Regions from separate parts of the Kitasatospora sp. NA04385 genome, predicted to be linked through region 1. Evidence: riboswitches for the same ligand, from Rfam matches in the RefSeq annotation. Region 1 holds a riboswitch; each other region holds the start of a gene.

What was found. Region 1 has a riboswitch for cobalamin ahead of HUT16_RS22670 (ribonucleoside-diphosphate reductase subunit alpha). Riboswitches for the same ligand answer to the same signal wherever they lie in the genome.
Region 2: another riboswitch for cobalamin. It lies ahead of HUT16_RS05700 (HoxN/HupN/NixA family nickel/cobalt transporter); the one in region 1 lies ahead of HUT16_RS22670 (ribonucleoside-diphosphate reductase subunit alpha).
Region 3: another riboswitch for cobalamin. It lies ahead of metE (5-methyltetrahydropteroyltriglutamate--homocysteine S-methyltransferase); the one in region 1 lies ahead of HUT16_RS22670 (ribonucleoside-diphosphate reductase subunit alpha).

Annotation. Positions count from the first base shown of each region.
Region 1 is NZ_CP054919.1:5,056,019-5,060,270, reverse strand. Features, by position in the region: gene HUT16_RS22680 (GlxA family transcriptional regulator) at 36-1,019, opposite strand; gene HUT16_RS22675 (GNAT family N-acetyltransferase) at 1,289-1,795, shown strand; cobalamin riboswitch at 1,989-2,127, shown strand; gene HUT16_RS22670 (ribonucleoside-diphosphate reductase subunit alpha) at 2,303-4,252, shown strand, end outside.
Region 2 is NZ_CP054919.1:1,336,746-1,340,997, reverse strand. Features, by position in the region: gene HUT16_RS05715 (helix-turn-helix domain-containing protein) at 1-38, shown strand, start outside; gene HUT16_RS05710 (Fpg/Nei family DNA glycosylase) at 116-922, shown strand; gene HUT16_RS05705 (DUF6445 family protein) at 1,028-1,720, shown strand; cobalamin riboswitch at 1,804-2,015, shown strand; gene HUT16_RS05700 (HoxN/HupN/NixA family nickel/cobalt transporter) at 2,046-3,161, shown strand; gene HUT16_RS05695 (DMT family transporter) at 3,211-4,056, opposite strand; gene HUT16_RS05690 (XRE family transcriptional regulator) at 4,176-4,252, shown strand, end outside.
Region 3 is NZ_CP054919.1:372,515-376,766, reverse strand. Features, by position in the region: gene metF (methylenetetrahydrofolate reductase [NAD(P)H]) at 1-87, shown strand, start outside; gene metE (5-methyltetrahydropteroyltriglutamate--homocysteine S-methyltransferase) at 155-2,461, opposite strand; cobalamin riboswitch at 2,615-2,855, opposite strand; gene cobF (precorrin-6A synthase (deacetylating)) at 3,000-3,761, opposite strand; gene HUT16_RS01620 (3-hydroxybutyryl-CoA dehydrogenase) at 3,798-4,252, opposite strand, start outside.

The DNA.
Region 1 (4,252 bases):
CCGCTGCCCGCCGTCCCCCACTGCCCGCCGCCGCCTCAGCCCGCGGGCTCCGGTTCGACGGGCCGCGCCGGGCCGCCGAACGCCCGCCGGTAGGCCTGCGGGGTGGTGCCGAGCCGGCGGCCGAAGTGGTGCCGCAGCGCGGCGGCGTTGCCGAAGCCGCAGCGGGCGGCGACCTCGTCCACGCTCTGCCCGGTGGACTCCAGCAGGCGCTGGGCGAGCAGCACCCGCTGGCCGGTGAGCCAGCGGTGCGGGGTGGTGCCGGTCTCCTGGCGGAAGCGGCGGGCGAAGGTGCGCGGCGACATGTGGGCGAGCCGGGCCAGCTGGTCGACGCCGGTCTCCCGGTCGACGTGGTGGCGCATCCACTCCAGCACCCCGGCCAGCGACTCGCCGTCGGCCTCGGGCAGCGGGCGGTTGATGAACTGGGCCTGCCCGCCGTCGCGGTGCGGGGCGACCACCATCCGGCGGGCGATCTCCCGGGCCACCTCGGCGCCCTGCACCTTGCGGACCAGGTGCAGGCAGGCGTCGATGCCCGCGGCGGTGCCGGCCGAGGTGATCACGGGGTGGTCGTCGACGTACAGCACGTCGGGTTCGACGGTGGTCAGCGGGAAGCGCTCGGCCATCAGGGCGGCGTAGCGCCAGTGGGTGGTGCAGCGGCGGCCGTCGAGCAGCCCGGCCGCGCCGAGCAGGAAGCTGCCGGAGCAGATCGACAGCAGGTGGGCGCCGCGGTCGTGGGCGGCCCGCAGCGCCGCGCAGAGCTCCTCGGGGTAGTGCTCGCGGACGCCGGTGGCGGTGGCGATCACCAGGTCGGCCCCGGCGATCCGCTCGGGCCCGTGCGGGACGTCGAGGGTGAAGCCCGCGTGGGTGCGCATCGGCCCGGGCCGGTCGCCGACCAGGGCGAAGTCGTAGACCGGCAGGCCGGAGTCGCTCCGGTCCAGGCCGAACACCTCGCAGGCCACCCCCAGTTCGAAGGGGTGGATCTCCTCCAGCACCACGACGGCGACGTTCTCCAGCTTCCGCATCCGCCCAGCATCGCAGTGGCAGGATTTCGTGGCAATGGTGCGTTCCTGCCACTCGTCCCGGCCCGCTCCCGGCGGGACAGTGGAGCCATGACCACCGCGCTCGCCCTGCTGGGCCTCATCGGCAGTTTCGGACTCCTCGGCGTCCTGGTCGGCCGCGACCTGGACCGCAACGGCCGCCACGGCCGCGACAACGCGCACCGCCCGACCGGCTACCCGTTCGACCCGGACCTGGCGGACCCGCGCCGCGGCCGTTCCGGCACACTGGCCGGATGCGCTCCCCGACCGTCCGCCCGCTCGTCCGCCGCGCCCTCGACCGCGACCTCGCCGGAGCCGGGGAGGTCAGCGTCGAGGCCTTCGTCGGCGACGGCCACACCCGCCCCGACTCGCCGTACGTCGAGCTCCTGCGCGACGCCGCCCGCCGCGGCCGGGAGGCCGAGCTCCTGGTCGCCGTCGACGACGCCGGAGCCGTGCTCGGCTGCGTGACCTTCGCCCCCGGCGGCACCGCCTGGGCGGACGTCGCCGGGCCCGCCGAGGGCGAGATCCGGATGCTCGCGGTCGGCGCGGCGGCCCGCGGCCGCGGCGTCGGCCGGGCGCTGGTGGAGGCCGCGATCGGCCGCAGCCGGGAACTCGGGCTGGCCGGGATGGCGTTCTCCACCCGTCCGGCGATGACCGCCGCGCACCGGATCTACGCCGCGCTGGGCTTCGTCCGCAGCCCCGAGCGGGACTGGTCGCCGACGCCCGGCACCGACCTGCTGGTCTACACGATGCGGTTCTGAGGCCCGGGAGTCCCCGGTCCCCTCACCGCTCTTTCGCCTGCCGACGATGCCGCCGCCGGGCTCCGACCGGACTTCGACCGGGCTCCGACCGGACTTCGCCGGGGCCCGGGTCGGGCTCCGGCGGGCGGTTTTCGTTGTCTACGCGCGGCGCCGCCGACGCGACACGCGCTACTACATCTGGTGCTTCCAGCTCCAGCCGCCACTACATGTATGCTCACTCTCGCTGTCGACGCAGGGGAATCCGGTGAGAATCCGGGACTGCCCCGCAACGGTGAGCGGGCTGTAGCGACGCCCGCGGAGTCCGAGGACCTGCCGACGGTGTGCGACACGGCATCCCCGCAGACGCCATGCAGCACAGCTTTGCCGTCCGGTCTCGCGGGCGGACCGGGGGTGGTCTTCGGCGCGCCGGAACGCGTTCTCGTTCCTTCGTGCTGCCCTCCCCTGGCCGCGTGCGGTGCCGGACACCCGTAGAGCCACGTCCGCCGCCGCCACAGGAGAGAGTGCGCCTTGACCGTCGCCGCCTCAGTCACCCTGCCGTCCCAGGGATCCGCCGACGCCTTCACCGATCCCGGTGCGGCGCTGCTCCGGCTGCTCACCGACCGCAGCACCGACCTCCCCCAGGTGGACCCCGGCCACGTCGCCGCCGCCGCGCTGCGCGGCCGCCACGCCGGTTCGGACTTCGCCGAGCTGCGCGGGCTGGCCGTGGAGGCCGCCGCGTCGATGATCGCCGAGGACCCGCAGTACTCGAAGCTGGCCGCCCGCCTGCTGGCGCTGGAGATCCGCGACGAGGCCGCCACCCAGCACGTCACCTCGTTCTCCTCCTCGGTGGCCGTGGGCCACGCCGAGGGCCTGATCGGCAACGCCACCGCCGCGTTCGTGGCCGAGCACGCCGACCTGTTCGACTCGCTGATCGACGAGGCCGGCGACGACCGCTTCGAGTACTTCGGCCTGCGCACCGTGCAGTCCCGCTACCTGCTGCGCCACCCGATCACCCGCAAGGTGGTCGAGACCCCGCAGCACTTCCTGCTCCGCGTGGCGGCGGGCCTGGCGGTGGGAACCTCCGAGGAGTCGGTGCGCGAGGTCGCCGAGCTGTACACCCTGATGAGCCGCCTGGAGTACCTGACCAGCTCCCCGACGCTGTTCAACTCCGGCACCCGGCACCCGCAGATGTCCTCCTGCTACCTGCTGGACTCGCCGCTGGACAACCTGGACTCGATCTACAACCGGTACGCGCAGATCGCCCGGCTGTCCAAGCACGCCGGCGGCATCGGCCTGTCCTACTCGCGGATCCGCTCGCGCGGCTCGCTGATCCGCGGCACCAACGGCCAGTCCAACGGCATCGTGCCGTTCCTGCGCACCCTGGACTCCTCCGTGGCGGCGGTCAACCAGGGCGGCCGGCGCAAGGGCGCGGCCTGCGTGTACCTGGAGACCTGGCACGCCGACATCGAGGAGTTCCTGGAGCTCCGCGACAACACCGGCGAGGAGGCCCGGCGCACCCACAACCTGAACCTGGCGCACTGGATCCCGGACGAGTTCATGCGCCGGGTCAACGCCAACGCCGACTGGTCGCTGTTCTCCCCGGCGGACGTGCCGGAGCTGGTCGACCTGTGGGGCGCCGAGTTCGACGCCGCGTACGTCAAGGCCGAACTGGCGGGCAAGGCCGTGCGCACCATCCCCGCGCAGACCCTGTACGCCCGGATGATGCGCACCCTGGCGCAGACCGGCAACGGCTGGATGACCTTCAAGGATGCCTCCAACCGGGCCGCCAACCAGACCGCGCTGCCGGGCCGCACGGTGCACTCCTCGAACCTGTGCACCGAGATCCTGGAGGTCACCGACGACTCGGAGACCGCGGTCTGCAACCTCGGCTCGGTCAACCTGGGCGCGCACGTCGCCCCCGGCGCCACCGCCGCCGACCTGCTGAACGCGATGGACTGGGACCGCCTGGACGCCACCGTCCGCACCGCGGTGACCTTCCTCGACCGCGTGATCGACATCAACTTCTACCCGACCACCGAGGCCGGGACGTCCAACTCCCGCTGGCGCCCGGTCGGCCTGGGCGTGATGGGCCTGCAGGACGTCTTCTTCCAGCTGCGGATCGACTTCGACTCCGCCGAGGCGGTCGCCCTCTCCACCCTGATCGCCGAGCGCATCATGCTCACCGCGTACGAGCGCTCCGCCGACCTGGCCGAGAAGTTCGGCCGGCACGAGGCGTACGGCGAGACCCGCGCCGCCCGCGGCCAGCTGCACGTCGACCACTTCGGTGCGGCCACCCCGCAGTGGACCGGGCGCTGGGACGCGCTGCGCGCCCGGATCGCCGAGGTGGGCCTGCGCAACTCGCTGCTGCTCGCCATCGCCCCGACCGCGACCATCGCGTCCATCGCCGGCGTCTACGAGTGCATCGAGCCGCAGGTCTCCAACCTGTTCAAGCGCGAGACCCTCTCCGGCGAGTTCCTC
Region 2 (4,252 bases), 3.7 Mb from region 1:
AGCTGGCCGCCCTGTGCGAGGCCGCCACCGCCCTCTGAGCCGGGCCGTCCCGGTTGTCCGAGCGCCCTGGGAGAATGGACTCCTCGCGACCATCACGATCGAGGAGCTGACGCCGGTGCCCGAGGGGCATGTGATCCACCGCCTGGCCGGGCGGCACGACGAGCTGTTCGGGGGGCGCCCGGTGCGGGTGTCCAGCCCGCAGGGCCGCTTCGCGGAGGGGGCCGCGCTGATCGACGGGCGGGTGCTGGACGAGGCGCAGGCGCACGGCAAGCACCTGTTCCTGGGCTTCGGCGAGCAGTGGCTGCACGTGCACCTGGGGCTGTACGGGACGTACCGGTTCGGCGCGGGGGCCGCCCCGGACCCGGTCGGCCAGGTCCGGCTGCGGATGGTGAACGACACCGGCTACGCCGAGCTGCGCGGTCCGACCGCCTGCGAACTGCTCACCCCCGAGGAGAAGGCCGCCGTCCACCGCCGCCTCGGGCCGGACCCGCTGCGCCCGGGCGACGCGGGCGACGCGGCCTGGCGGCGGATCTCCCGCAGCGGCAGCACGGTCGCCGCCCTGCTGATGGACCAGAAGGTGCTGGCCGGCGTCGGCAACGTGTACCGCGCCGAGGTGCTGTTCCGGCTCGGCATCAGCCCGCACCGCCCCGGCCGCGACCTCTCCCGCCCCGAGTGGGACGCGATCTGGACGGACCTGGTCGCCCTGATGCGCGACGGCGTGGCCGCCGGCCGGATCGACACCGTCCGCCCCGAGCACACCCCCGAGGCGATGGGCCGCCCGCCCCGGGTGGACGACCACGGCGGCGAGGTGTACGTCTACCGGCGGCACGACCAGCCCTGCCTGGTCTGCGCGACCCCGGTCCGCACCGAGGAGCTGGCCGCCCGGAACCTGTTCTGGTGCCCGCGCTGCCAGCGGTCCTGACGCTCCGTCACCGGGCGGCCGCCGGCCCGCCGCCGGGCAAGCCTTGACGCAAGGTTGACCACGTCTTGGGCGAGGCCCCGAAGCGCCGCTCCTATTGTCGGGTCCATGCCCGTGCAACCGTTCCAGGGCCCGCGCCCCACCCCGGCGCTCCCGGTCCTGCCGTACCGCAAGCCCACCAGGGGACGCGACTACTGGGTGCTGGACGACGTCCTGCCGGACCCGGACGCGGTGCGCGCCCGGCACCTGGCGCGCACCGACTGGGACGAGGGCTACCCGCACCGCCCCGAGTCCTGGCCCGGCCTGCGCGCGATGCCCGGGCTGGAGCCGGACGAACTCGCGCACGTCGAGGACCTGGTCCGCCGGTCCACCGGGGCCGAGCGGATCTGGGCGCTGGACGAGGCCGCGGGCGGCACCTTCAACCACAACTGCGTGCAGGTGGTCGGCGCGGGGGAGTGCGAGCCGCGCCCGCACACCGACTCGCGCTCGCTGTGCCGCTACGCCGCCGTGCTGTACCTCAACCCGGCGGTCCCCAAGCACTGCGGCACCAGCTTCCACCGGCAGAGCTTCCCCGGCGGCCGGCTCGGCGGCAACAGCGTGGTCGCCCCGCACGACAACCTGGTGGACGCGCTGGGCACCCGCTTCGTCCCGCCGGACTCCTTCACCGAGGACCTGGTCGTCCCGCACCGCTACAACCGGCTGCTGCTCTACACCGCCAACCTGATCCACACCGCGACCGCCTACCACGGCGCCGCGCTGGAGGAGAAGCGGATGACCTGCGTGTTCTTCTGGATGGCCTGAGCGGCCGTCAGGACCGCGCTGACCTGGCGTGATCTGCGCCACCCGGGCCCGGGTGCGCCCTTGCCGCCGGGCCCGCGCCGGGCCTACGGTGGGCGGGCCGTGGTGCTCGGGAAGCCGGTGCGCCGCGGCGGGCGCGGGAGCGTCCGCCGCGGGAGTCCGGAGCGGCCCTCGCCACTGTGATCGGGGAGTCGTCGGCTCCCACCCCGTGCCACTGGCCGCCCGCGGCCGGGAAGGCCGGGAGCCGGCGCGCAACACCCCGTCAGCCAGGAGACCGGCCGCGGCATCTCACGAAGTGATCCACGAGGTGCTGGAGCGTGATCCGCGGATGACCGCGTCCGAATCGACCCTGCCCGGGAACGCCCCGGGCTCCCCGCTGCCCGCCTTCCGCTGGCGGCGCGAGGACACCCTGCGCACGGCCGGTCTGATGGCGGTCATCCTGGCCCTGCACGCGGTGGCGTTCGGGACGCTGCTGTTCCTGGTCGCGCCGCACGGGTACCGGGTCGGCACCCAGGTGTTCGGCGTCGGCCTGGGCGTCACCGCCTACACCCTGGGCATGCGGCACGCCTTCGACGCCGACCACATCGCGGTGATCGACAACACCACCCGCAAGCTGATGGCGGACGGCCGCCGCCCGGTCTCGGTGGGCTTCTGGTTCGCCCTCGGCCACTCCTCGATGGTGGTGCTGATGGCCGGCCTGGTGGCCGGCGGGGCGGCCCTGGCGGGCACCCTGATGGACGAGGAGTCCACCACCCACCGGGTGCTGGGCACCATCGGCACCACCGCGTCCGGCGCCTTCCTCTACCTGATCGCGGCACTCAACCTGGTGGCCCTGCTGGGCATCTGGCGGGTGTTCCGGGCGATGCGGGCCGGGCAGTACGACGAGGCCGAGCTGGAGAAGCAGCTGAACGCCCGCGGCCTGCTGGCCCGGCTGCTGAACCGGGCCACCCGCTCGATCAGCCGCCCCGGCCAGATGTTCCCGGTCGGCATGGTGCTCGGCCTGGGCTTCGACACCGCCACCGAGGTCACCCTGATGGTGATGGCGGGCTCCGGCGCGGCCTCCGGGCTGCCCTGGTACGCGGTGGTCTGCCTGCCGCTGCTGTTCGCCGCCGGGATGAGCCTGTTCGACACCCTGGACGGCACGTTCATGAACTTCGCCTACCAGTGGGCGTTCTCCCACCCGGTCCGCAAGGTGTACTACAACCTGACCATCACCGGGCTGTCGATCGCGGTGGCCTTCGTGATCGGCACCGTCGAACTGGTCGCGGTGCTGCACGAGAAGTTCGACCTGGCGGACCCGGTCACCGGCTGGATCGCCGGGCTCAGCCTGGACAACGTCGGCTTCGTGATCGTCGGCCTGTTCGTGGTGGTCTGGGCCGCCGCGATCGGCTACTGGCGGATCGCCAGGCGCTCCCGGACGTTCGCGGGGGCGGGCGCGTCCTGACCCGGGCTCCCCGCCGGGGGCGTCCTGACGGGGGCGTCCTGGCGGTGCGTCAGCCGGCGGCCAGGATCAGCGTCCCGGCCACCGCGAGGCCCGCGCCCACCACCTGCACCCGCAGCAGCCGCTCCTTCAGCAGGCCGCGCGCCATCAGCGCGGTGACCACCGGGTAGAGCGAGGCCAGCACGGCCGCCACCGCCACCGAGCCCAGGTGCGAGGCGGCCGCGTACAGGCCGTTCGCGGCCACGTCGGCGACCCCGACGGCGGTCAGCGCGGGCAGTTCGCGCAGACCCGCCCGCAGCCCGAGCGGCCGGCGGCGGGCCGCGGCGGCCAGCATCCCGGCGCCGACCACCGCGTTGGTCAGCCGCTGCACGCACAGCGTCAGCAGCAGGGCGCCGCCCCCGCTGGCCTGCGCGACCAGGGTCAGCACCGCGCCGAAGGCGAAGGCCGCGCCCAGGGTCAGCGCCAGTGCCCGCGGCTGCACCGCGGCCCCGCCGCGCCGCGGGCCGCCGGCCAGGGCGACCCCGGCGACGGCCACCGCGATGCCCAGGCCCTGGACGGCGCCCGGCCGCTCGCCGAGGAACAGGCCGACCCCGATCGGGACCAGCACGCCGACGGTGGCCAGCGGCGACACCACGCCCATCGGCCCGAGCGCCAGCGCCCGGTAGAAGGCCAGCAGGGCGAACGGCCCGATCACGCCCGCCGCCACCGCGCACCAGAGGGCGGGAGAGGCCCCCGGCCAGCCGCCGGTGGCGGTCACCGCGACCGCGAGCACCGCGGCGGCGGCGGTCTGCGAGAGCACCACCACCGTCAGCGCGGGCATCCGCCGGGTGATCGCCCCGCCGCCGTAGTCGGCGACGCCCCAGAGCAGGCTGGCGAGCAGCGCGAACGCGGCGCTCACCGGAGGAACCGGTCGGCGGACAGCATGGTGGACCCCGCAGTACAGTCGGTGGATCTGTCGATGCCGCCGCAGCATAGTTCAACCTGCTGCACCCTCCCAACCAGAATATTGGACTGCCCGTGCCGGACGCCGATCTCGTCACCCAGGCCCTCGCCCGCAACCTCAAGCGCCTGCGCCTCGACCGCGGCCACACCCT
Region 3 (4,252 bases), 4.7 Mb from region 1:
GCGCCGGGAATCCATTTCATGACCATGAACTTCTCCACGGTCACCACGGAGATCTACCGCAACCTCGGGCTGCCCGGCTCCGGCTGACCCCCTGCGGCGCACCCCGCCCCGCCTCCCCGGGAGCCGGTGGAGTGGCGGGGCGGGGTGCGGCGGGTCAGTCGGCCAGCTCGGCGCGCAGGGTGCGGGCGGCGGCGACCAGGCTGTCGATCGAGGCGCGGGTCTCGGGCCAGCCGCGGGTCTTCAGGCCGCAGTCGGGGTTGACCCACAGGCGTTCGACCGGGATCGCGGCGAGCCCGGCGCGCAGCAGGCCGAGCGCCTCCTCGGTGCTCGGCACGCGCGGGGAGTGGATGTCCCACACGCCCGGGCCGACCTCGGCGAGGTAACCCGCCTCGGCCAGTTCGCGGGCCACCTGCATGTGCGAGCGGGCGGCCTCCAGCGAGATCACGTCGGCGTCCAACTCCTCGATGGCGCGCAGGATGTCGCCGAACTCGGCGTAGCACATGTGGGTGTGGATCTGGGTGTCGGCGCGGACGCCGGAGGTGGTGAGGCGGAACGCGTCGGTGGCCCAGTCGAGGTAGGCGGGCCACCCGGCGCGGCGCAGCGGCAGGGTTTCGCGCAGCGCGGGCTCGTCGACCTGGATGACGGCGGCGCCGGCGGCTTCCAGGTCGTTCACCTCGTCGCGCAGGGCGAGGGCGACCTGCTGGGCGGTGTCGGCGAGCGGCTGGTCGTCGCGGACGAAGGACCAGGCGAGCATGGTGACCGGGCCGGTCAGCATGCCCTTGACCGGGCGGTCGGTCAGGCCCTGCGCGTAGGCGTACCAGTCGACGGTCATCGGCTGCGGGCGGGAGATGTCGCCGGCCAGGACCGGCGGGCGGACGTAGCGGGTGCCGTAGGACTGGACCCAGCCGTGCCGGGTGGCGAGGTAGCCGGTGAGCTGCTCGGCGAAGTACTGCACCATGTCGTTGCGTTCGGGCTCGCCGTGCACCAGCACGTCCAGCCCGGCCTGCTCCTGGTACGCGATCACCGCGCGGACCTCGGCCTCCATCCGCTTGCGGTAGTCGGCCGCGTTCAGCCGTCCGGCGTTCAACTCGGCCCGGGTGGTGCGCAGTTCGGTGGTCTGCGGGAAGGAGCCGATGGTGGTGGTGGGCAGCGGCGGCAGCTGGAGGCGGGCGCGCTGGGCTTCGGCGCGCTGCGGGTAGGGCTGGGCCCGGCTGGTGTCGGCGTCGGTGACGGCGGCGGTGCGGGCCCGGACGGCCGGGTCGCGGGTGATGGGGGAGGTGGTGCGGGAGGCCAGGTCGGCGCGGTTGGCGGTGAGCCGGGCGGTGACGGCGTCGGTGCCCTCGCGCAGGGCGCGGGCCAGCAGGGCCACTTCGGCGGCCTTCTGGCGGGCGAAGGCCAGCCAGCGGGCGATCTGCGGGTCGAGGTCGCGTTCGGCGGCGGCGTCCAGCGGGACGTGCAGCAGCGAGCAGGAGGTGGCGACGTCCACCGTGTCGGCGAGGCCGAGCAGGGTGCCCAGGGTGGTGAGGGACTTGCCCAGGTCGTTGATCCACACGTTGCGGCCGTCGACCACGCCCGCGACCAGCCGCTTGCCGGGCAGCCCGCCGAGGGCGGCCAGGTCGTCCAGGTTGGCGGCGGCGGGCCCGGTGAAGTCGAGGGCCAGGCCCTCGACGGGGGCCTTGGCCAGCACCGGCAGGGCTTCGCCGAGCCGGTCGAAGTAGGAGGCGACCAGCAGCTTCGGCCGGTCGGCCGGGGCGCCGAGCTCCCGGTAGGCGCGGGCGGCGGCGTTCAGCTCGGCCGGGGTGCGGTCCTGGACGAGGGCGGGCTCGTCCAGCTGCACCCAGGCGGCGCCGGCCGCCCGCAGGTCGGCCAGCAGCTCCGCGTAGACCGGCAGCAGCCGGTCCAGCAGGGTGAGCGGCTGGAAGTCGGCGGGCGCGTCGGGCGCGGGCTTGGCGAGCAGCAGGTAGGTGATCGGGCCGACCAGCACCGGGCGGGCGGCGTGGCCGAGCGCGAGCGCCTCGCCGAGCTCGGCGACGGCCTTGGCGGGATTCGCGGCGAACACCGTGTCCGGGCCCAACTCGGGCACCAGGTAGTGGTAGTTGGTGTCGAACCACTTGGTCATCTCCAGCGGCGGTGCCTGCTGGGTGCCGCGGGCCATCGCGAAGTACCCGGCCAGCGGGTCGGCGGCCACCGCGGCCCGGTGCCGGGGCGGGATCGCGCCGACGGCGACGGTGGTGTCCAGCACGTGGTCGTACAACGAGAAGTCGCCGGTGGGGACTTCCTGGACGCCCGCCTCGGCGAGCTGCTTCCAGTTGCTCCGGCGCAGGTCGGCGGCGGTGGCCAGCAGGGCTTCCGCGGTGACGGCGCCCTTCCAGTAGCCCTCGATCGCCTTCTTCAGTTCCCGGTTGCCGCCCTGGCGGGGGTATCCGTGAACGGTTGCCGCGGCTACGGACTTCGTAGTCAAGGGGACTCTCCTCGCGAGCCTTGATCCTGGGGCCGGTGCACAGGAGGGCGCGCGGGGGTGGCGAGACCGGGCGGGGTGCGGCGCCGGAGCGCGCGTGCCCGCCGGGTGTCCGTGCCGACCCGCCCTCGAGGTCACCGGCTACCGGGTGCGAACGTTCGCACCCGGGCAACGGGCAGGTCTTCGGACTCGCGGGCACACCCGGGGGATCGAGATCGTTCCCGGGCACCTACTGGCCGTCGCTTCCCAGACCCTCCCGGGCCCAGTGCGTATGACGGCGGTCGTTCCCACTCACCGCTGCGGGGCAGTCCCGGACTGGCCGTTAAAGGCGTCACCGGGTTCCCTCTTACGACGCCCCGCCTGGCGGACGGGGCGAACCAGTCGCGCCGCCAGTGTAGAACGGACCGGGCGGATTCCGGCGCGAACTCCCGAACCCGTCCGATCCGTGGGACGGGTTTCGGACAGGACGGGCTCGGTCGGATCGGGTTCCGGACAGGACGGGCTCGGTCAGGACGGGCTCCGGACGGGACGGCGGTCGGGTTCAGCCGTCGGTGCGGCGCAGCAGGTAGCTGTCCATCAGCCAGCCCTTGCGCTCGCGCGCCTCGGCCCGCAGCGCGGCGATCCGGTCGGCGTGCTCGGCCAGCGGGCCGGAGACCAGGATCTCGTCCTCGGTGCCCAGGTAGGCGCCGTAGTGGATGTGCACGCCCGCCGGGTCGATCTCGGCGAACGCCCCCTGCCCGTCCAGCATCACCACCGCGTCCTCCGCACCGGGCCCGAAGCCCTCGGCGGCCAGCCGCCGCCCGGTGGTGATCCGCACCGGCCGCGCGGTGCGGGTCAGCGTGGTGCGGTGCCGGGCCGCCAGGACCGACACGCTGCTGATCCCGGGGACCACCGTGTAGGCGAACCCGGTGCGTCCGCGCGCCAGGATCCGGTCCAGCACGGCGGTCACGCTGTCGTACAGCGCCGGGTCGCCCCACACCAGCAGCGCACCCGTCCCGCCGTCCGGGACCTCCTCGGCCACGGCCCGCTCCACCAGGTCCGCCCGCCGCTCCCGCCACTCCTCCACGGCCTGCGCGTACGCGGCCGTGCCGCGGTCCCGGGCCGGGTCGACCAGCTCGACCACCCGGTGCCCGGGACGGCCGTGCTCGGCGATCATGTCCCGCCGCAGCCGCATCAGGTCCTGCCGTTCGGCGGGCTTGTCCAGCAGCAGGAACACGTCGGTGCGGCCGATCGCCTTGACCGCCTCCAGGGTGAGGTGGTCGGGATCGCCCGCACCGATGCCGATGACCAGAAGAGTGCGCATGGCCACGATTGTGCCCCCACCGCACCCGGCCGGCCGTCAGGGGGCCGGGTCGTACCGGTGGAAGCCGCGCCCGCTCCGGCGGCCGAGCAGGCCCGCCTCGACCATCCGGGACAGCAGCGGGGACGGGGCGTGCAGCGGCTCCTTGTCCTCGTCGTACATCGCGCGGGCGATCGCCTCGACGGTGTCCAGGCCGATCAGGTCGGCCAGCGCGAGCGGGCCCATCGGGTGGGCGCAGCCGTGCACCATGGCGGCGTCGATGTCGGCCGCGTCGGCGTGCCCGCCCTCGGCCATCCGGATCGCCGAGAGCAGGTACGGGACGAGCAGCGCGTTGACCACGAAGCCCGCCCGGTCCCGGGCCCGGACCACCCGCTTGCCGAGCACGTCCCGGGCGAACTCCTCGACGCGGTCGGCCACTTCGGGCGCGGTGTGCAGCGACGGGACGAGCTCGACCAGCGGCATCACCGGCGCCGGGTTGAAGAAGTGCAGCCCCA